Regions from separate parts of the Marinococcus sp. PL1-022 genome, predicted to be linked through region 3. Evidence: predicted binding sites of a transcription regulator. Region 3 holds the regulator's gene; each other region holds the start of a gene.
What was found. The regulator CtsR, encoded in region 3, represses protease genes until heat stress. The targets are predictions, from matches to a motif close to ATGGTCAATAAAGGTCAAACA.
Positions count from the first base shown of each region.

Region 1: clpP (ATP-dependent Clp endopeptidase proteolytic subunit ClpP) is a predicted target of CtsR. The motif match lies at 3,488-3,508, and genes of this name have one in related genera.
Region 2: SIC45_RS15190 (ATP-dependent Clp protease ATP-binding subunit) is a predicted target of CtsR. The motif match lies at 2,005-2,025, and genes of this name have one in related genera.

Region 1 is NZ_JAWXCX010000001.1:414,696-421,588, forward strand. Features, by position in the region: gene rapZ (RNase adapter RapZ) at 1-403, shown strand, start outside; gene SIC45_RS02170 (gluconeogenesis factor YvcK family protein) at 406-1,350, shown strand; gene whiA (DNA-binding protein WhiA) at 1,371-2,333, shown strand; gene SIC45_RS02180 (HPr family phosphocarrier protein) at 2,505-2,762, shown strand; gene clpP (ATP-dependent Clp endopeptidase proteolytic subunit ClpP) at 2,812-3,390, opposite strand; gene rpoN (RNA polymerase factor sigma-54) at 3,723-5,093, shown strand; gene SIC45_RS02195 (sugar-binding transcriptional regulator) at 5,381-6,427, shown strand; gene gap (type I glyceraldehyde-3-phosphate dehydrogenase) at 6,501-6,893, shown strand, end outside.
Region 2 is NZ_JAWXCX010000001.1:2,967,310-2,974,202, reverse strand. Features, by position in the region: gene SIC45_RS15190 (ATP-dependent Clp protease ATP-binding subunit) at 1-1,849, opposite strand, end outside; gene SIC45_RS15185 (hypothetical protein) at 2,249-2,554, shown strand; gene SIC45_RS15180 (MFS transporter) at 2,542-3,789, opposite strand; gene SIC45_RS15175 (aspartate aminotransferase family protein) at 4,012-5,367, shown strand; gene SIC45_RS15170 (AraC family transcriptional regulator) at 5,527-6,327, shown strand; gene SIC45_RS15165 (VOC family protein) at 6,383-6,808, shown strand; gene SIC45_RS15160 (VOC family protein) at 6,831-6,893, shown strand, end outside.
Region 3 is NZ_JAWXCX010000001.1:1,622-8,514, reverse strand. Features, by position in the region: gene clpC (ATP-dependent protease ATP-binding subunit ClpC) at 1-435, opposite strand, end outside; gene SIC45_RS00035 (protein arginine kinase) at 466-1,530, opposite strand; gene SIC45_RS00030 (UvrB/UvrC motif-containing protein) at 1,530-2,099, opposite strand; gene SIC45_RS00025 (CtsR family transcriptional regulator) at 2,114-2,578, opposite strand; gene SIC45_RS00020 (MgtC/SapB family protein) at 2,719-3,429, opposite strand; rRNA gene rrf (5S ribosomal RNA) at 3,535-3,651, opposite strand; rRNA gene SIC45_RS00010 (23S ribosomal RNA) at 3,717-6,649, opposite strand; rRNA gene SIC45_RS00005 (16S ribosomal RNA) at 6,848-6,893, opposite strand, start outside.

The DNA.
Region 1 (6,893 bases), 410 kb from region 3:
TTATGCTGAAAAAAATCAGTCGGTTTTTAATGTGAATGTCATGTCCTTCGGATTTAAGTACGGAATGCCGATCGATGCGGATTTGGTTTTTGACGTTCGTTTTCTGCCGAACCCTCACTACGTGGAACATTTGGAGCCTAAAACCGGTCTCGAAGAAGAAGTGTCTTCGTACGTGTTAAAATGGACGGATACAAAGGAATTTATTAATAAGCTGGTGGATATGCTTGAATTCATGCTTCCGCTGTATAAGCAGGAGGGCAAGTCACAGCTTGTGGTTGCGATTGGATGTACAGGAGGCAAACACCGTTCCGTAACGCTGGCTGAATATATTGCTTCTTACTTTTCAGGGAAATATGAGACGAATGCCAATCACCGGGACATTGAGGAAGGAAGGAAAAAATAGACGTGGAGGACCCGAAGGTTGTAGTGATGGGCGGTGGCACAGGTATAGGCGTTCTGCTCCGGGGGCTGAAGCAGTTCCCGGCAGACATTACGGCGATTGTGACTGTCGCAGACGACGGAGGAAGCTCCGGGCGCTTACGGAAAGAGTTTAATATTCCACCGCCCGGGGACGTAAGAAACGTACTGGTGGCGCTTGCGGAAGTCGAGCCTTTAATTGAAGAACTGTTCCAGCACCGCTTCACGAGCGGGGAGGGGCTGACCGGTCATTCCCTCGGGAATTTGCTGGTAGCGGGTATGACCTCCATTACCGGAGACTTTGCCAAAGGAATTACAGAGCTCAGTACCGTGTTAAACGTACGCGGCAAGGTTCTGCCGGCCTCCAATCGGAGTATTGAACTGTTTGCAAAAATGAAGGACGGATCCACAGTCTACGGAGAGTCCCTGATCCCTAAAGCCGGCAAGCAGATTGACCAGGTATTTATTCATCCGCCGGATGCTGAAGCACTGCCGGAAACCATTCGCGCCATTGAACAGGCGGATGTCATTGTCATTGGTCCCGGGAGCTTGTTTACAAGCATCATGCCAAATCTGATCGTTCCTGGTATCCGGGATGCCCTTAATCGTTCAGAGGCGCGCAAGGTATATATTTGCAATGTAATGACGCAGCCGGGGGAAACGGACGGCTTTTCGGCAGCCGATCATCTGCATGCCATTGAAAAGCATACAGGAAGCGCTTTTGTGGATACTGTCCTTGTGCATAACGGAGAGATCCCTGCTCCGGTGCTTGCAAACTACGAAAAACAGCAGGCGTTTCCCGTGGAGTGTGATTATGAAAGATTAGAACAGATTGGGTGCCGGGTAGTAACAGATACATTTATGCACTATGACGGCCTTGTTCTTCGTCATAATGCCAAAAAAGTATCTGAAGCCCTGCTTGCCCGTGATTGACAGAAAGGCGGTGAAGATGGATGTCTTCATTTGCGGCTATAACGAAAAAAGAATTAACCCAGATTGAAGTGGAAGATACGAGCGCCAAAGCGGAGCTTGCAGCATTAATCAGGATGAACGGCTCCATTTCATTTGGAAATGGCCAGCTGATTTTAGACGTTTCCACTGAAAATGCTGCCATCGCACGACGGATCTATTCGTTAATCAAGCGTATCTATAAGGATATGGTGATTGAGCTGCTTGTTCGAAAAAAGATGCGTTTAAAAAAGAATAATGTCTATGTAGTCCGGATGGCCGAAGAAACGAAGGAAATGCTGAGTGACCTTGCCATTATGGAAAACGGCTACCAGTTTAACCGTTCGATTGCGAAGGATGTGATTCCGGACACGGACAGCCGCCGGGCGTATTTACGCGGAGCTTTTTTAGCCGGCGGATCGGTTAATCATCCGGAAACGTCCTCGTATCATCTGGAAATTTATTCGATGTATGAAGAGCACAACCGGGCGCTCCGGGAGCTGATGGAAACATTCGGGCTCACATCGAAAAGCCTTGAACGGAAAAAGGGTTACATTCTTTATATTAAAGAAAGTGAAAAAATTACCGAGTTTTTAAATATCATCGGTGCCCACCAGGCTCTGCTGTATTTTGAAGATGTACGGATTATGAAAGATATGCGCAACTCGGTGAACCGCCTGGTGAACTGCGAAACAGCGAACTTAAACAAAACCGTAGGAGCTGCGCTGAGGCAGGTGGAAAACATTCAGCTTGTCCAGGCAGAGGTCGGGCTCGAAAACCTTCCCGAAAAAATCAGGGAAATGGCCATTCTGCGTGTCCAGCACCAGGACGTCACGCTGAAGGAGCTCGGGGAAATGGTGCCGAGCGGCAAGGTAAGTAAATCCGGGGTGAACCACCGGCTGCGCAAGATTGATCAGATCGCCGAGCGCATCCAGGCTGGAAAGCCGCCAATTCCGGAAAAAATTTAATTGCTAAAGGCAGGCGCCTGTGGCAGCAGAGGGTTCTTCTGTTCCTGCAGGCGCCGTATTACACCAGTCATTAAAGCGCTTGCTTGAAAAACGTTCCAAATTGAATTACGTTATGTGTACATGAAAAGCGGGTACCGGTTGAAGACAGATAGAGAAAGGAAGATAATAACTATGGTCGAAAAAACAGTGGAAGTAAATTTGCGTACAGGGCTTCAGGCCCGGCCGGCAGCATTATTCGTACAGGAGGCAAACCGGTTTCATTCCAATATTTTTCTTGAAAAGGATGATAAAAAGGTAAATGCTAAAAGCATTATGGGCGTTATGAGCCTCGCTGTACGTACCGGCGCCTCCGTAAAGCTTTTAGCTGAAGGAGCCGATGAAGAGGAAGCCGCCGAATCGCTGACGGAATTTATGAAAAAAGAAATGTGAACATAAAAAAAGTCAGGATGGCATGACGCCGTCCTGACTTTTTTGTATCCTATTGTCCCATAACCTGATCAACAAGACCGTATTCTTTTGCCTGTTCTGCGCTCATGAAATTATCACGGTCCGTGTCGCGCTCGATGACTTCAAGCGGCTGGCCGCTGCGGTCTGCAAGGATTTGATTGAGTTTTTCACGCATTTTGATGATGCGGCGGGCGTGAATTTCAATGTCCGTAGCCTGTCCCTGTGTGCCGCCGAGCGGCTGGTGGATCATTACTTCACTGTTTGGAAGGGCATAACGTTTGCCTTCCTGGCCGGCAGTGAGAAGAAAAGCACCCATCGATGCTGCCATGCCGACGCAGATCGTAGAAACCTGGGGTTTAATGTGCTGCATTGTGTCATAAATAGCCATGCCGGCTGTAATGGAGCCGCCCGGACTGTTGATATAAAGAGAAATATCCTTCTCCGGATCGTCGGCTTCAAGGAAAAGAAGCTGGGCTACGATCGAGTTGGCTACGTTGTCATCGATGCCTGAGCCAAGCATAATAATGCGGTCCTTCAGCAAACGCGAATAAATATCGTATGCACGTTCGCCCCGGTTGGTTTGTTCAATAACTGTTGGTATCAAGTTCATGAAAAGCGTCCTCCTTTAATGAAATGTATGCCTACATTCATGGTAGTTGTATGGAAAATAGTTTTTCCTTCCGCGTTGCTGTTATTATCATAACGCTTTGGTCAATTAAGGTCAAATAAAAAGTCTGACCCAATTCCATATGGCTGCACGCCAACTTCCATTCCCTTTATTTTCACAAACATAAACGTCTCGTGCAAATGTTTCACTTCGTTATAAATCGTAATTTAGATGAAAAATCATCTGACAAACAAATAGAATGCCCAAGTCTATTTTTATATAATGACAGTAAGTGAACAAGAAAAAGGGATCGATTCACGGAAGAAAAATATGATATGATGAAAGAAAGCGTTTTCAAAATGGAGGTGGAGATGATGGGTTTAGGGCTTGAATTGCAGCAGAAGCAGGAAATGAGTTTGGTGATGACGCAGGAGTTAAAGCAGGCAATTGCTCTGTTGAAGCTCTCCTCGCAGGAATTATCCGACTATCTGCAGGACGAGGCACTGGAAAACCCTCTAATGGAGTTAACGCTCCCTTCTATAACTGATGGGTCCTCGCTTTCTGCATCCTCCCGGCCCGATGCTCCGGTCCATAATCCGGCATCTGCCGGGGAACAGCTGGACTGGCGAGAGCCGGCGGGAGAAACCCTCGAGGAGGCACTCAGGGAGCAGGTTGCCTGCGGCTCTTATAGTGGAACTGAACGGGAAATACTTTTGTTTTTAGCCGGAAGTGTGGACGAGCGCGGGTACTTAGAGGAAGTTGAATGGGAGATGGAACAAAAATTCGGCGTGGAAAGAGAAGAAAGCAATCAGTATATTTCGGTGCTTCAGCAGCTCGAGCCGGCAGGGGTTGGGGCCAGAAATTTAAAAGAATGTCTTCTGCTGCAGCTTGAACGCTGCCTGGATACAGATCCGTATATTGATCAGGTCGTGGCCGAAGACCTCGAAGCGCTGGGAGCGAAAAAATGGCGCTACCTGCAGCAAAAGTATCAGCTCACTAAAGAGCAGCTCCAGGAAATCTATACATGCCTGCAGAAGCTTTCCCCGTATCCGGGGGAGGCTTACCGGCAGGAGAAAATAATTTCCGTATCTCCGGATGTGCGCGTGGAGGAAATTGACGGAGAATGGGCTGTTACCATTCTGAACGACCGGCTTCCAGAGCTCCAGATGAATGAGAAATACTGGCGCCTTTTAAATCAGGATACCGATGAAGAAGCCAGGCAGTACGCTATGGAAAAATATAAGCAGTTTCTATGGATTGTTAAAAGTGTGGAACAACGCCAGCAGACGCTTCAAAAAGTATCAGAGGTGATCGTCGAAGCGCAGAGCGAGTACCTAAAATACGGCGAAGAAAAGCTTCGTCCTTTGACGCTGCGGGAGGTGGCTGAACAGGCGGATGTGCACGAATCCACCGTTTCAAGGACGACGAGTGGGAAATATATGCAGACGCCTCACGGTCTCATAGAACTGAAGCATTTCTTTTCTTCAAAAATCACCCGCCCGGATGAAGATGCTTCAAGCACTGGAGTAAAAGCTATGATGAAAAAACTGATTAAAGACGAAAATAAAGAAAAGCCTCTTTCAGACCAGAAGCTTGCGGATCTGCTCCAGCGAGAGCAGCAGTGTACGATCTCAAGGCGGGCGGTGGCAAAATACAGAACAGAGCTTCGTATTCCGTCCTCTTCCCAGCGGAAACAGCCGGTATAGCCAAAATCCTCTCTTCGGAAAAGGGAGGATTTTTATGCATATAATAAGTGGAATCCGGGTAATAGAAAAGTATAAGTCAGCATAAAAAACGTGGAGAACATTTGCGTTGATTTTCCAAATATAGATTGCTACAATGAAATTGTGAACAAAGCGTTCATTTTTTTATAAAATGAGCGGGACAGAAAATGTCTCTGCGGGACCTGTATCGTCCCGCATGGAACAATAAACATCAATGATGAGGAGTGGCTTGAAATAAGCTGCTGCCGCAGGTTCGGTGGTGTAGCAGTATGTTACGTGACGTATTGGAGATGCAGAGGAAGCTGCAGCCTGATGTACTCGAAACATTAGGGAAAAGGTACCGCATTTTGCAATACATCCGCCTGATGCAGCCGATTGGAAGAAGAACCCTTGCCACTCAGCTATCCACCTCAGAGCGGGTTCTGCGCAGTGAAACTGATTTTTTAAAGCAGCAGGGACTTATCCTGATTCAAAGCGCAGGGATGCTTTTAACAGAAGAAGGAAATAAACTGCTTGAAGGACTCGAGCATACAGTCAAATATGCTTTTGGGCTCGAGGAGCTGGAGCGGAAGCTGGCAGGCTACTTGTCCGTTTCGAAGGTTATCGTCGTCTCAGGGGACAGCGATGAGCTTCCGGTAGTGAAAAAAGAACTCGGCCGGGCCACGGTACAGCAGATGAAAAACCGTGTCAGCCCCGGGGACGTGATAGCAGTAGCCGGAGGCACTACGCTAGCTTCAGCAGCTGATATGATGGTACCTGACGCAAAGTGGAACAATACCATCTTTGTACCGGCCCGCGGTGGTCTCGGGGAGAAGGTGGAGATCCAGGCCAACACCATCAGCTCTGCGATGGCAATGAAAGCCGAGGCCTCGTACCGGCTGCTTCATGTACCTGATCAGCTGAGCGAGGATACGAGGCGGTCGCTGATGCAGGAGCCCGGAGTGCAGGAAGTGCTTGAGCTGTTAAAGTCAGCATCGCTTGTCGTTCACGGCATTGGGGAAGCAAAAACGATGGCCGGGCGGCGGACAACGAGCGCCTCTTTGCGCAGCAGGCTCGAGGAAGAGTCGGCGGTCGCGGAGTCGTTTGGCTATTATGTTAATCAGGACGGAAAAGTGGTGCACCGGGAAAATACGGTGGGCCTGCAGTGGGACGAGCTCCGGCCGGATCAGACAGTGATCACAGTAGCCGGAGGCTCAAGCAAGGCAAAGGCGATTGACGCTTATATGCGCTATCGCCCGAGCAGCATTTTGATCACCGATGAGGGTGCAGCCAAAGCTATGCTGAATCAAAGCAATGCACCGGAGGCAACTGAGTAACAGGCAGAATACCTGCCGCATTATGCTGCAGTAGCTTTCACAATTATTTATATTCCAAGGAGGAAAAATTATTATGGCAACAAAAATTGGTATTAACGGTTTTGGACGTATTGGACGTAACGTTTATCGTGCAGCTTTGAACAACCCGGATGTTGAAGTAGTAGCAGTAAACGACCTGACAGACACTGATACACTTGCACATCTTTTGAAATACGACTCGGTTCACGGCACGCTTGATGCAGAAATCCAGGCAAGCGGCGATAACCTTACCATCAATGGCCAAAAGCTGACTGTTTTCTCTGAAAAAGATCCTGCAAAGATTGACTGGAAAGGCGTAGAAGCTGAAATCGTTGTTGAATCCACAGGTATCTTTACGCAGCGCGACCAGGCAGCAAAACACCTTGAGGGCGGCGCGAAAAACGTTATCATTTCCGCACCTGCTAAAGGCGTAGACGCAACATTTGTT
Region 2 (6,893 bases), 3.0 Mb from region 3:
TCAGGAATTCCGGACGGAAATAATCGCTGAGGGATTCCATGATTTTTGGTTCTACCTGGTCTTTGTCTCCAAAGCCTACCGTCACGCGCTTCATTTGCGAGCCGGCGTTTGAAGTCATAATGATGACTGTATCCTTAAAGCTGACCTTGCGTCCCTGACTGTCAGTCAGGCGGCCGTCTTCCATGATCTGCAGGAACATATGCTGCACATCAGGGTGAGCTTTTTCAATTTCGTCCAGAAGAATGATGCTGTATGGCTTCCGACGCACTTTTTCTGTCAGCTGGCCGGCTTCATCGTGTCCGACATATCCCGGTGGTGAACCGATAAGCTTGGAAACAGAATGTTTTTCCATATACTCACTCATGTCGAGGCGGATCATTGCTTCAGGGTCGCCAAACATTTCAGAAGCGAGGGTTTTGGACAGCTCTGTTTTCCCGACGCCGGTTGGGCCGACAAACAGGAAGGACCCAATTGGACGGCTGCCGCGGCGAAGACCGGCACGATTTCTGCGGATCGAGCGCGCGACTTTACTTACTGCTTCTTCCTGTCCGATCACATTTGCATTCAGACGTTCAGGCAGATCGCGCATTTTCTTTTGTTCATCACGCTGGAGGCGGCGAACCGGAATGCCTGTTTTATTTTCCACGATCATCTGGATCGTTTCTACATCAACGGTTGGCGTTTCTTTTTGAATATTGCCGTTTTGTTCGGCTTCCTTAACCTGCTCCTGCAGCTTGGCCTCTTCATCACGAAGCTTAGCTGCTTGTTCGTAATCCTCCTGCTGAGTAGCACGCTCTTTTTCCGCAGCAATCTGTTCGAGGCGGCTTTGCAGGGATTCGCTGTCATCGTCGCTGTGAGCGAGATTTATTTTGGAGCCTGCTTCATCCATTAAATCGATTGCTTTGTCCGGCAGGAACCGGTCCTGTACGTAGCGGTTGGATAAATTAACGCAGGCTTCAAGCGCTTCATCAGTAAAAGCTACATGATGGAATTTTTCATAGTTTGCCTGCAGCCCTTTTAGGATCGCTACACTGTCTTCGAGGTTTGGTTCGTTCACCATGACCGGCTGAAAGCGGCGTTCAAGTGCTGCATCCTTTTCAATTTTACGGTATTCCGCAAGCGTAGTTGCACCGATCAATTGAATTTCTCCGCGGGCCAGTGCCGGTTTCATAATATTGCCGGCGTCTGAAGAGCCTTCTGCCGAACCTGCACCAACGATTTGGTGAACCTCATCAATAAAGACGATGACGTCCTGACGTTCCTGCAGCTCTTTCAGCAGCTGTTTCATGCGTTCTTCAAACTGTCCGCGCACCCCGGTATTTGCTACGAGGGAGGTGACGTCGAGCAGGTAGATGCTCTTGTTTTTCAGTTTGTTTGGTACGTCGCCTTCTGAAATGCGGAGGGCGAGGCCTTCGGCAATGGCTGTCTTACCGACACCCGGTTCACCGATCAGAACCGGATTGTTTTTATTGCGGCGGTTCAATGTTTCAATGACTCGTTCGACTTCTTTATCGCGGCCGATGACCGGGTCAATGAGTCCGGCGCGTGCAACGTCAGACAGGTTTTTACCTAAATCGTCAAGAAGGCCGCCGCTCTGGCCGCCGCCAGACTGAGCCTGTTCCTGACCCTGGCTGGAGCCTTGTTCTGCTCCGCCGCCCATCATATTGTTGAAGAATTGGTCAAATGGGGACTGGGAGCCGCCGGAGCCGCCCTGGCCGGATGGCTGATTCATGCTTTGACGGATTTCTCTATAGCACCGTTCACACAGGTGCATTTTTTGATGACTTCCATTAACATTCATGTTCAGTTCAATGCGTGCTGGACGCTGTTCGCAATGTTCACATCTCATCATACTGAACCGAACCTCCTTATTTTAAAGTAGTATTTTTGACGTGTGCATCGTTCATATTTATCTTCGTAAGGTCAGAATTATTTCGTTGACTTTGACTATCTTTGACCTTGTAACAGTATTATATACCCGCTTTCTGTATAATGCAAGAAATAAATTTGATTTTCTCTGACCAATTGATTTACACCACTATAGTAGGAAATGGAGAAGAGAAATTCAAGAAATATGCTTGATCATTAATTGTGAGAAACAGTAAAGAATGTATTAACGTTTTTGCGAAAGTCTAAACATTTCTGACCAATAAAAAATATCGAGTGGGGGAAGGTAAAAGCAGTGAAGGATTATCTGGGAAAAAGGGAAAGGAAAAGAAACAAAGCTTTTCAGAAGGGACGGTGCCAAATGAGAAACAATAAAAAGCGTTCAGCCGCCAAAACGTATAGGCTATCAGAACCCCGTCATTTGTTTGGAGAAAGCCGCCCGGTGCCGAGAAGAACGTTTTCTGTTGGGCGCGTGCATTCGGTGGAGGGAGGACGAAAAGTTGAAAACGGGAATCCGGTGGAAGCAGTGACCGTGGCCGGAGAGCTGAAGGTAAAGCTGTTCCGGTGGACACTGCTCCGTGTGGATATCCCCTCGCTTACAGTCCAGCTGCACCGGCCGAAAAATGAGCGGATAATGATTCGAAGGCACGGGGATCAGGAAGCATAAGCTTGTCTGCTCTTTTTTAATGGAAGGCAGAGCCGGTAGCTGATAAAGCCAACAGCTCCCAGGAGTATGAACAGTGTCGACATTCCAGCAGCAGGAATGACGGCACTTGCTGTAAGCATAAAACTGCTGAGAAGAAGAGCGGTATTATACATCATTGATTCCATTGCCATATAAGAACCGCGTGAATCATCGTGAACGATGCCGGCGAGGATCGTCTGGCGGACGGGAATATAAATGATCTCCCCCAAAGTAAAGGCTGCAGCAGCCAGCAGGAGGACTAAAAACGAAGTGCTGAATCCGAAAAAACCAAAGGCGACAGTATAAATGCCGAGACCGGCGGCCAGAACTTTTTTATAATCGAGGGAAGAAACCCGGGCCGAAACCGGCATAGTAAAGAATACAACGCCGAGGGTGTTAATGAACATGATAAGGCTGAACATTCGTACGCCCGTGAGTTCAAACCCTCCCAGCACCATATGAAATTGTTCGTCCAGACGCACGGCCACGTATTTATCCAGCTGAAATTCCAGGCTGGCAATACACACGGTCCCTATCAAAAAGAAAAGAAAGCGGCGGTCTTTCATTACGGCTGCGTACCGCTTCCATATAGTGAGTGGTACCTGAACCTTCCGGGAGGATTTTTCTGGAAACGAAGCGGTCTGTTGTTTTTCCTTTAATTTAAAGGCAACGACATACCAAATACATATGCTCACGAGAAATAAAGCAACAAATAAATAAAAGCGCCCGCTTTCGAAAAACAGTCCGCCAATAACTGCCCCAAAGGCGTAAGCTACATTACCAAGCCAGTAGGCAATCTGGTAAACGTAAGGGCGTTCTGCTTCAGAGCTGTAATCGATAATCATCGCTTCGGATGGTGGATCGGCGGCATTAAAACAAGCGTTAGCGGTAAGAAAAGCTGCAAATGTAAGCCATACAGATTCAAATAAGGGAGAGCTTGCCAGTGCCATAACACCAAGGCTTAATACCTGCAGCCCCTGAGCAGTAACAATAATACGCTTTCGGCCGATGACGTCCGATAAATGCCCGGTCCATAAACCAATTCCGATGCCAGCGGCCATAGTAAATGCGAGCAAAAGCCCGGCGGTGCCGGCTCCAAGATGACTGCTGAAATACACTGCCATAAACGGAAGAATGGCCATCAATACAAATTCCATAGAAAAATCAGTAATAAGACGTATTTTAATGTTTGTGTGGAGTCCTTGGAATTTAGTCAACGCAGATCTCTCTTTTCCAATAATAATGAAGTATAAAAAAGATAATACCTAAATATGGAAATATTATCAATGTGTCTCCTGCATCTTTTAAAACATGAAAATCACGGACTCTGGCTTTAAGCTCCCTTTTCCCTGAGTCTTTTCTTTTCAGGGCGGACGTGAGAAGATCACGGTAGACAGCATTTTGTATGCGCTGACATTTTAAGGGAAAGGGTGACTTTGATGACTTGGGAACCGGAAGAGATGAAGAAAAGAGATGAGGAAAGCATCTGGCATGCCATGAGGCCTTATAGCCCGGGAGGAGGAATGGTTGTAGAGAAAGCGGACGGTTCGTATGTGACAGACGTGGACGGCAGGGAGTACCTTGATGGCATGGCTGGTCTCTGGTGCGTAAATGTCGGATACGGACGGAAAGAAATTGCTGATGCTTCGTATGAACAGATGCTGAAGCTTCCATTCTATCCTTTAACACAGAGTCACACTCCAGCTGTGCAGCTGACCGCAAAGCTTGATGAATGGCTCGGTGACGGCTACATGTACTTCTTTTCCAACAGTGGATCGGAAGCAAATGAGACTGCTTTGAAGCTGGTGCGTCAATATTTTCAGCAAATAGGTGAAGGCAGTCGTTATAAAACTATATCACGCTACCGCACCTATCACGGAAGCACGCTTGCCACAATGGCGGCAGGAGGACAGACGCAGCGGAAATACCGTTACGAGCCGCTGCCGCCGGGATTTGTGCATGTAACGCCGCCGGACCCGTACCGGAAGCCGGAAGGCCAGAGCGATGAGGAGTACAGCCTGGCTTGTGCAGATGAAATTGAGCAGGCTATTTTGTGGGAGGCGGAAGAATCGGTAGCGGCGGTTATTATGGAGCCAATCATAACCGGCGGCGGGGTGCTGATTCCAGAAGCCTCCTATATGAAACGGGTCCGGGACATCTGTGACCGATACGGCGTTCTTTTAATCAGCGACGAAGTTATTTGTGGCTTTGGACGGACCGGGAAGCGATTTGGATTTATGCACGCAGATGTAAAGCCGGATATTGTAACGATGGCGAAGGGCATCACAAGCGGATATATGCCGCTGTCTGTAACCGCCGTGCGAAAGGATATGTACCAGGCATTTACCGGCAGTGAAGCCTACGACCACTTCCGCCATGTGAACACGTTCGGCGGCCACCCAGCAGCCTGCGCAGCAGCAGTGAAAAACCTGGAAATCATGGAGCGGGAAAAGCTGGTTGAACGATCGGAGAGAAAGGGGAGGGAGCTCCTGGAGGCGTTAAAGGAGCTGGAAGACCTTCCCTACGTAGGACAGGTACGTGGACGTGGACTTTTGGCCGGCATTGAAGTTGTCGAAGACAAAACGACTAAAAAGGCGGCACCGGAAAAGCTCGTGAAGCAAATTCTTGCAGGCTGCAAAAAAGACGGAGTCATTGTTGGAAAGACATCTGATATTGCCAGGCACCATAACAATGTTTTAACCCTTTCCCCGCCGCTGAACATCGAAGATAAAGATCTTCAGCTGCTCATTACGACTCTGAAAAAGCACGTAAAAGCTGCGGTGAATCCCGCATAAAATACAGACTTGCCTCTGCCTTTGGGCGGGGGCATTTTTGCAGCCGAATTTCAATTTTTAACCCTTTATGAAAGCGCTTTCTGATATAATTAATATCAGGAATCTTTCGTTTCAACTGGAATGTATTTAATAACGGGCCGAAGGGCAGGAGGTAAGGTGATGGAGCACTCATATTCGCCGGCTGTTCATGACGCCATTACGTACATGCATGAACACCTTCACGAACCGCTGGATCTTGCCGAACTGGCCGCTCAGGCTGCCTATAGTCCGTATCATTTTTCGCGCCTGTTTAAAAGGAGTGTCGGGGTGCCGCCGCTGTATTACCTGTCTGCTCTCCGGCTGCAGAGGGCAAAGGAGCTGCTGCTTGAAACAGCTCTTCCTATACGTGACATTGGAATGGAGATCGGCCAGCAAAGCGTAGGAACGTTCACCACAAGCTTTGCCTCGAGGGTAGGAATGACGCCGGGAGTTTTTCGTGCATCAGCTGCTCCTACAGAGGAATCTTTGTCCTCGTTAAGAAAGGCCCGCCATTGGGCAGAGCCGGTTTTTTCTTCGGCGGAAACATGTGTCAAAGGCAATATTTACAGTGAAAACCCTTTTGAAGGCTTTGTGTTGATCGGACTGTTCCCCCGGCCGATACCGGAGGGCGTGCCGCTGCATGGCACATTGTGCGATGCCTCGGAAGAATACTGTATCTCCGGAGTGAAGCCGGGTGTGTATTATGTGATGGCGACATCAGTAGCCTGGAAAATGAAGGCGACCGATGTTCTTATCCCTCATCACACGCTTCGCACACGCTCAAAAGAGCCGTGTCATATAGACGGGTCGCTTGCAGAAGAAAAAAGAGACGTTTATTTATACCCGCCGCGCCTCGATGATCCTCCCATTCTCATATCATTGTCGCTGTTAATGAATAATTTTCTAAAGCGCCAGGCTGGAACAGCAATCGAAAAGAAATAGGGTAGAAGCAGCCGTGCTATAGTGAAGGTAATCATGAAATAGAGGAGGGAGTTCGATGATTACCGGAATGAATCCGTACCTCACTTTTAACGGAAAGGCTCGGGAGGCGGTCGCTTTTTACGAAAAAGCCCTGGAGGCAAAAGTTATTGGAAGCCAGACCTATGCAGAGGTCGAAGGAATGGAAATACCACCTGGAGCTGAAGAACTCATTATGCATGCTTATTTAAAAATCGGTAATATGGAGCTGATGCTCTCAGATACCTTTCCTGAGAGCCCCGATCTGGAAGCGTCGGGAAGTCTGGTGTCGATCGCACTCAGCATGAGTGACGCTTCCTCGGCAGCACAAGCATTTCACGCTCTCGAAGCCGGCGGGGAAGTAATCATGCCGATGGCAGAAACGTTTTTCAGCCCGGCTTACGGGCAGTTGAAGGACCAGTTTGGTGTGGTGTGGCACGTGGTTGCTTACGAAGAAGAGAAGTGACTAAAAAGGAGGGGCAGATGCAATGGCTTTGCAGACAAAGCAAATATTTGTAAACATTCCGGTTAAAAACCTTGAGGCTTCGATG
Region 3 (6,893 bases):
ATTGCTTCCGAGAAGCTGAAGCACCTGCTGACGGGCTTTGTTCAGACTGACACCAAGATTATTCAGTACCCGGGCTGCAACGCCTTCCCCTTCACGAATTAGGCCGAGCAGAATGTGTTCTGTGCCCACATAGGAATGGCCAAGCTTTCTTGCTTCATCCATGGAAAGCTCAATAACTTTTTTCGCCCTTGGGGTATAATGAATTGTTTTCGATCCCTGCTGACCTGTGCCTATAAGGGTTTCCACCTCCTGCTGAATCTGGTCTGTATCCAAATTCAGTGCCTGCAGAGCTTTGGCAGCAATACCCTCACCTTCACGCACTAAACCGAGCAGAATATGCTCTGTTCCTATATTATTATGGCCAAGGCGGATAGCTTCTTCCTGAGCTAGCGCCAATACTTTTTGCGCTCGTTCTGTAAAACGGCCGAACATCATGTTGCACGCACCTCCTACGCATTGGTGAATCTATAATTCAAGTTTTATTCTTTCACGGATCACATTTGCCCGTCTTATATCTGCTTCTTCCTGAGTCAGTGATTCTCCTGCATACTGTTCAAGAAAACCAGGCTGAGTCAGTAACATAAGTTCATTTAAAATATTACCCGAAATCCCTTTGATTAAATCCAGATCGATACCAAGTCTTACGTCTGACAAACGATTGGCCGCCTCTTTGGTCGTCATCGTGCGGCTGTATGCAAGGATACCGTAAGACCTGAACACCCGGTCTTCGAGCTTTACCTTTGAAGAGCTAAGAAGGGATTCGCGTGCATGGCGTTCTCTTTGAATCACCTGCATTACTACACCGCGAAGATCTTCGATGATATCTTTTTCAGATTTTCCCAGTGTCATCTGGTTGGAAATTTGAAAAAGGTTGCCGAGTGCTTCACTGCCCTCTCCATAAATACCTCTCACGACCAGACCAAGCTGGTGAATAGCCGGAAGAATACGGCTAAGCTGATTGGTCCAGACTAAAGCGGGCAGGTGTACCATTACTGAAGCTCTCATACCTGTACCCACATTTGTCGGACAGCTTGTTAAGTAACCGAGCCGTTCGTCAAACGCATAGGTGAGGTTTGCTTCCGCCCAATCATCCAGACGATCAGCTTCATTGTAACATTCTTCAAGCTGCATGCCGTTACTCAGACATTGAAGACGCAAATGATCTTCCTCATTAACCATAATACTGATTGATTCATCGTTATTCAAAAGAACAGCACTATGTTCCATGTTTTTTATTAAATACGGGCTGACGAGATGCTTTTCCACCAGTACCTGCCGTTCATTCGGGCGAAGCTCATTCATGTTCAACGCTTCAAGAGAGCCTACTTCTTCTGATTGATTCAACAGAGTGGAGGAAGTGTAGCGCAGAAGTGTTGCACTTGCTTCTTCTGAAGCAAACACAGGGAAGGGGTACTGCTCTATATTACGGGCAAGCCGGACCCTGGTGCTAAGAGCAATATCGCCTTCCGGCCCCGGGCCTTCCTGCATCCATGGACTGATCGCTGCTGAAAAAAAGTGTTCGGATGCCATCAGCTGTCTTCCTCCCTTCCCTGAAACTGTTTTTCAAGGGTACGGATTTCATCCCTTAATTCCGCAGCCTTTTCAAACTCTTCATTTTGGACGAGGATGGTAATCTGGCGTTTTTTCTCATCCAGCTCCCTTTGGGCATGCAGCTTTTCATGCCTGTGCTTTGGAACCTTGCCGGTATGATTGGTATTGCCGCTGTGCACCCGGCGAAAAACAGGAGTCAGCTTCGATTCAAATGCGTGATAGCAATGAGCACAGCCCAAACGGCCGGTTTTAGTGAACTGTTTATACGTCAGTCCGCAATTGTCGCATATGAGCGGCCTGGCTGCTTTTTTCGGCTGTTTCTTTTCAGCATTTCCAGCTGTGTTGGACTGATCCATGTTTAATAAGTCCGACAATAAGTCCTGGATTGTATAGCCGCCCGCAGCCGACATGAAAGAATGCTCCGTTTCAGAAGATTCCCCCTGTTCTTTTGCGCACTCTTCGCATAAATGAAGCTCTGTTTTAGCTCCATTCACGATTTTCGTGTAATGCAAAGAGGCCGGCCGCTGACCGCAATTCTGACAGATCATATATCTTCCCTCCCTTATTCATAGCGCAGACTTTCTATCATAGCTTGCATGATCCGCGCACGAACAATATCCCTTTCTTCTGGATACTTTAAGGCCAGTATAGACCTATCAACTGCCGCAAGCATCAAATTTGCTTCACGTTTATTCACGACTTTTTCCTCAAACAAACGCATAATAACGCTCTCAGCTGTTCTTTGATCAATCCCGTGTCCCACAAGATCTGAAACTTGCCGAAGCAGTTCTGCGTGATCTGAAATTTTAGCCCTTGTAATTCGTATATACCCGCCACCGCCACGTTTACTCTCTACTACATAGCCTTTTTCAATAGTGAAACGCGTGCTTATAACATAATTAATCTGGGAGGGGACACACTCAAAACGCTTTGCAAGTTCACTTCTTTTAATTTCAATTAAATCCTGTTCACTCTGTGTTAAAATTTGTTTCAAATAATTTTCAATAACATCAGACATGCTTTTCATTCCCGCGACCTCCTCTCCGCCCCGGTTCGTCTTGCTATTATCAAAAAATTGATTTTGACTATCTTTGACTATAATATATAATATTATTCAGTTGTTTTCAAGCTAGAGAAAGGCAAAATGAAAAATCCGTCCTGTGATAATCAATCATAGGACGGATTCAGCTCTATTTCTTTTATGCTATCTATTTTATATAAAGACTGATACAGTTCTGTTTCAGTCACGCCTCCCGGCAGATGAATTTTAATATAATAATGAAGCAGAGGTGTTTCGTCTTCGTCAAATTCCTTACCCTTTATTTTCTGAACCTGAACCTCCATACTTTCGAGTCGCTGAATCGTTTCGCCAAGCTCGTTAGCTTTTTTATCCATAGCTATAAACAATACGTCTGTATCAGAAACGTTTTTAAACCATTTGTCTACATGATTTAAAAAGATAAGACTTGTCAATACAATGACTGTTGCAGCAATACCAGCAAAAAACATACCAGCTCCTATAGTTAACCCGATAGCAGCGACTATCCAGATGGAGGCAGCAGTGGTCAGCCCCCGGATAGAGGCACCCTGGACTATAATAGTGCCAGCACCCAGGAAGCCAATCCCGCTTATCACATAAGAGGCCAAACGTGAAGGATCATAAGCAACCAGATCACCGTTTTGGTTTAAATAATCCTGGAAGCCAAATAAGGCAAGCAGCATTACTAAGCAGGACCCGGTCCCCACCAGCATATGGGTTCGAAAACCAGCTGGATGGCCTTTCGATTCCCGCTCAATTCCTATTATTCCCGCCAAAAAAGCAGCAAGAATTAAACGAATGAGTATAATAATTGATTCATATTCCATCCACTGCTCCATCTGAATCACATCCTTTCTCTTATCATATCTTATCTTTTTTGCTTTGTTTAAAGCCTCATCATATAAAAAAACCGCCTCCCTCCGAAAAGGGAAACGGTTTAACTCGCCCGGCAGCGATCTACTTTCACGGGGGGAGAACCCCCGGCTATCATCAACGCTGAAGAGCTTAACTTCCGTGTTCGGCATGGGAACGGGTGGATCCTCTTCGCTGTTGCCACCGGACTGGCCCGTCGGGCCCTGACAACCAAATACCGAGACCGCAGCCACTGCCGCGTATCGTGCTGTGCGTGGATAAGACTTCGACCGATTAGTATCCGTCCGCTGCACATGTCGCCATGCGTCCACGCCGGACCTATCTACCTCGTCATCTTCAAGGGGTCTTATCTCCGTAGAGGGGAAAGGTCATCTTAAGGGGGGCTTCATGCTTAGATGCTTTCAGCACTTATCCCGTCCACACGTAGCTACCCAGCAGTGCTCCTGGCGGAACAACTGGTACACCAGCGGTGTGTCCATCCCGGTCCTCTCGTACTAAGGACAGCTCCTTTCACCTTTCCTGCGCCCGCGACGGATAGGGACCGAACTGTCTCACGACGTTCTGAACCCAGCTCGCGTACCGCTTTAATGGGCGAACAGCCCAACCCTTGGGACCTACTTCAGCCCCAGGATGCGATGAGCCGACATCGAGGTGCCAAACCTCCCCGTCGATGTGAACTCTTGGGAGAGATTAGCCTGTTATCCCCAGGGTAGCTTTTATCCGTTGAGCGACGGCCCTTCCATGCGGTGCCGCCGGATCACTAAGCCCGACTTTCGTCCCTGCTCGACTTGTAGGTCTCGCAGTCAAGCTCCCTTGTGCCTTTGCACTCTGCGAATGATGTCCGACCATTCTGAGGGAACCATTGGGCGCCTCCGTTACTGTTTGGGAGGCGACCGCCCCAGTCAAACTGCCCACCTGACACGGTCCCGAGGCCGGATCACGGCCTGCGGTTAGAATGTCGATACCACCAGGGTAGTATCCCACCAGCGCCTCCTCCGAACCTGGCGGTCCGGATTCGATGGCTCCTACCTATCCTGTACAAGTGGTACCCACATCCAATGTCAAGCTACAGTAAAGCTCCATGGGGTCTTTCCGTCCTGTCGCGGGGAACCTGCATCTTCACAGGTATTATAATTTCACCGGGTCTCTCGTTGAGACAGTGCCCAAGTCGTTGCACCTTTCGTGCGGGTCGGAACTTACCCGACAAGGAATTTCGCTACCTTAGGACCGTTATAGTTACGGCCGCCGTTTACTGGGGCTTCAATTCGGCGCTTCTCCCCCGAAGGGGGATAACGCCTCCTCTTAACCTTCCAGCACCGGGCAGGTGTCAGCCCCTATACTTCGCCTTACGGCTTCGCAGAGACCTGTGTTTTTGATAAACAGTCGCTTGGGCCCTTTCACTGCGGCTCCCTGGGGCTATTCACCCCGGGGAGCACCCCTTCTCCCGAAGTTACGGGGTCCTTTTGCCGAGTTCCTTAACGAGAGTTTTCCCGCGCGTCTTAGAATACTCATCCCACCTACCTGTGTCGGTTTACGGTACGGGCACCACGTTCCTCGCTAGAGGCTTTTCTTGGCAGGGTAGGTGCCGGCCCTTCGGGCCCCGTAGGGCCCTCCTGGTCACCGCTTGGCCGTCTGGGGGAGGGATTTGCCGCTCCCCCGGCCTTGCCAGCTTCAACGCGCATGTCCAGCAGCGCGCGGCCGTGCCTGCCTGCGTCCCCCCATCACTCAAATGGAACGGAGGTGGTACAGGAATATCAACCTGTTTTCCATCGCCTACGCCTTTCGGCCTCGGCTTAGGACCCGACTAACCCTGAGCGGACGAGCCTTCCTCAGGAAACCTTGGGTTTTCGACGGAAGGGATTCTCACCCTTCTTTTCGCTACTCATACCGGCATTCTCACTTCCAGGCGCTCCACCGGTCCTCACGGTCCGGCTTCAAAGCCCCTGGAACGCTCCCCTACCATCTCTCCCATGCGGGAGAGTCCACGGCTTCGGTGCTGCGTTTAGCCCCGGTACATTGTCGGCGCAGAGTCACTCGACTAGTGAGCTATTACGCACTCTTTCAATGATGGCTGCTTCTAAGCCAACATCCTAGTTGTCTAAGCAACTCCACATCCTTTTCCACTTAACGCAGACTTAGGGACCTTAGCCGGTGGTCTGGGCTGTTTCCCTCTCGACGACGGATCTTAGCACTCGCCGTCTGACTCCCGGGCAGCAAGTCGCTGGCATTCGGAGTTTGACTGAATTCGGTAATCCGGGAAGGACCCCTCGTCCAATCAGTGCTCTACCTCCAGGACTCTCATACCCGAGGCTAGCCCTAAAGCTATTTCGGGGAGAACCAGCTATCTCCAGGTTCGATTGGCATTTCACCGCTACCCACGACTCATCCCCGCAATTTTCAACTTGCGTGGGTTCGGGCCTCCAGCCAGTGTTACCTGGCCTTCACCCTGGTCATGGGTAGATCACCTGGTTTCGGGTCTACGCCCGCCTACTGCATCGCCCTCTTCAGACTCGCTTTCGCTGCGGCTCCGCCTTTGCGGCTTAACCTTGCAGACGAGCGTAACTCGCCGGTTCATTCTACAAAAGGCACGCCGTCACCCCTTAACGGGCTCCGACTTCTTGTAGGCACACGGTTTCAGGATCTGTTTCACTCCCCTTCCGGGGTGCTTTTCACCTTTCCCTCACGGTACTGGTTCACTATCGGTCACTAGGGAGTATTTAGCCTTGGGAGATGGTCCTCCCAGCTTCCGACGGGATTTCTCGTGTCCCGTCGTACTCAGGATACCCCCGGCGGGGGGAGGATGTCGGCTACCGGGCTGTTACCGTCTCTGGCGGGCCTTTCCAGGCCGCTTCGCCTATCCTCCCCGCCTGCCGTGCGGGGGTCCTACAACCCCGGGATGCAAGCATCCCGGTTTGGGCTGATTCCGTTTCGCTCGCCGCTACTCGGGAAATCGCGTTTGCTTTCTCTTCCTCCGGGTACTAAGATGTTTCAGTTCTCCGGGTCTACCGTCCGGCGCCTATGTGTTCAGCGGCCGGACGCCTTCCCATGACGGAAGGCGGGTTTCCCCATTCGGACATCTCCGGATCAAAGCTTACGTACAGCTCCCCGGAGCGTTTCGCCGTTCGTCGCGTCCTTCTTCGGCTCCTAGTGCCAAGGCATCCACCGTGCGCCCTTTTCTTCTTAACCACTCGATACGCGGTCATTCTTCGACGCGGCCGCCGGCCGAAACAGCCGGCAGCCTTGTGTTGCTTGTGTGTGTTGGTCTCGGTATTCGGTTGTCAAGGTCCCACGTGCAAAAAACAAATAGAGAGATCGTGTCTCTCAAAAGGAAAGCCAAGCCAGGCCCCTGCCCGGTCCCTGCGGGACCGGGGTACTGCTCCATAGAAAGGAGGTGATCCATCCCCACCTTCCGGTAGGGATACCTTGTTAC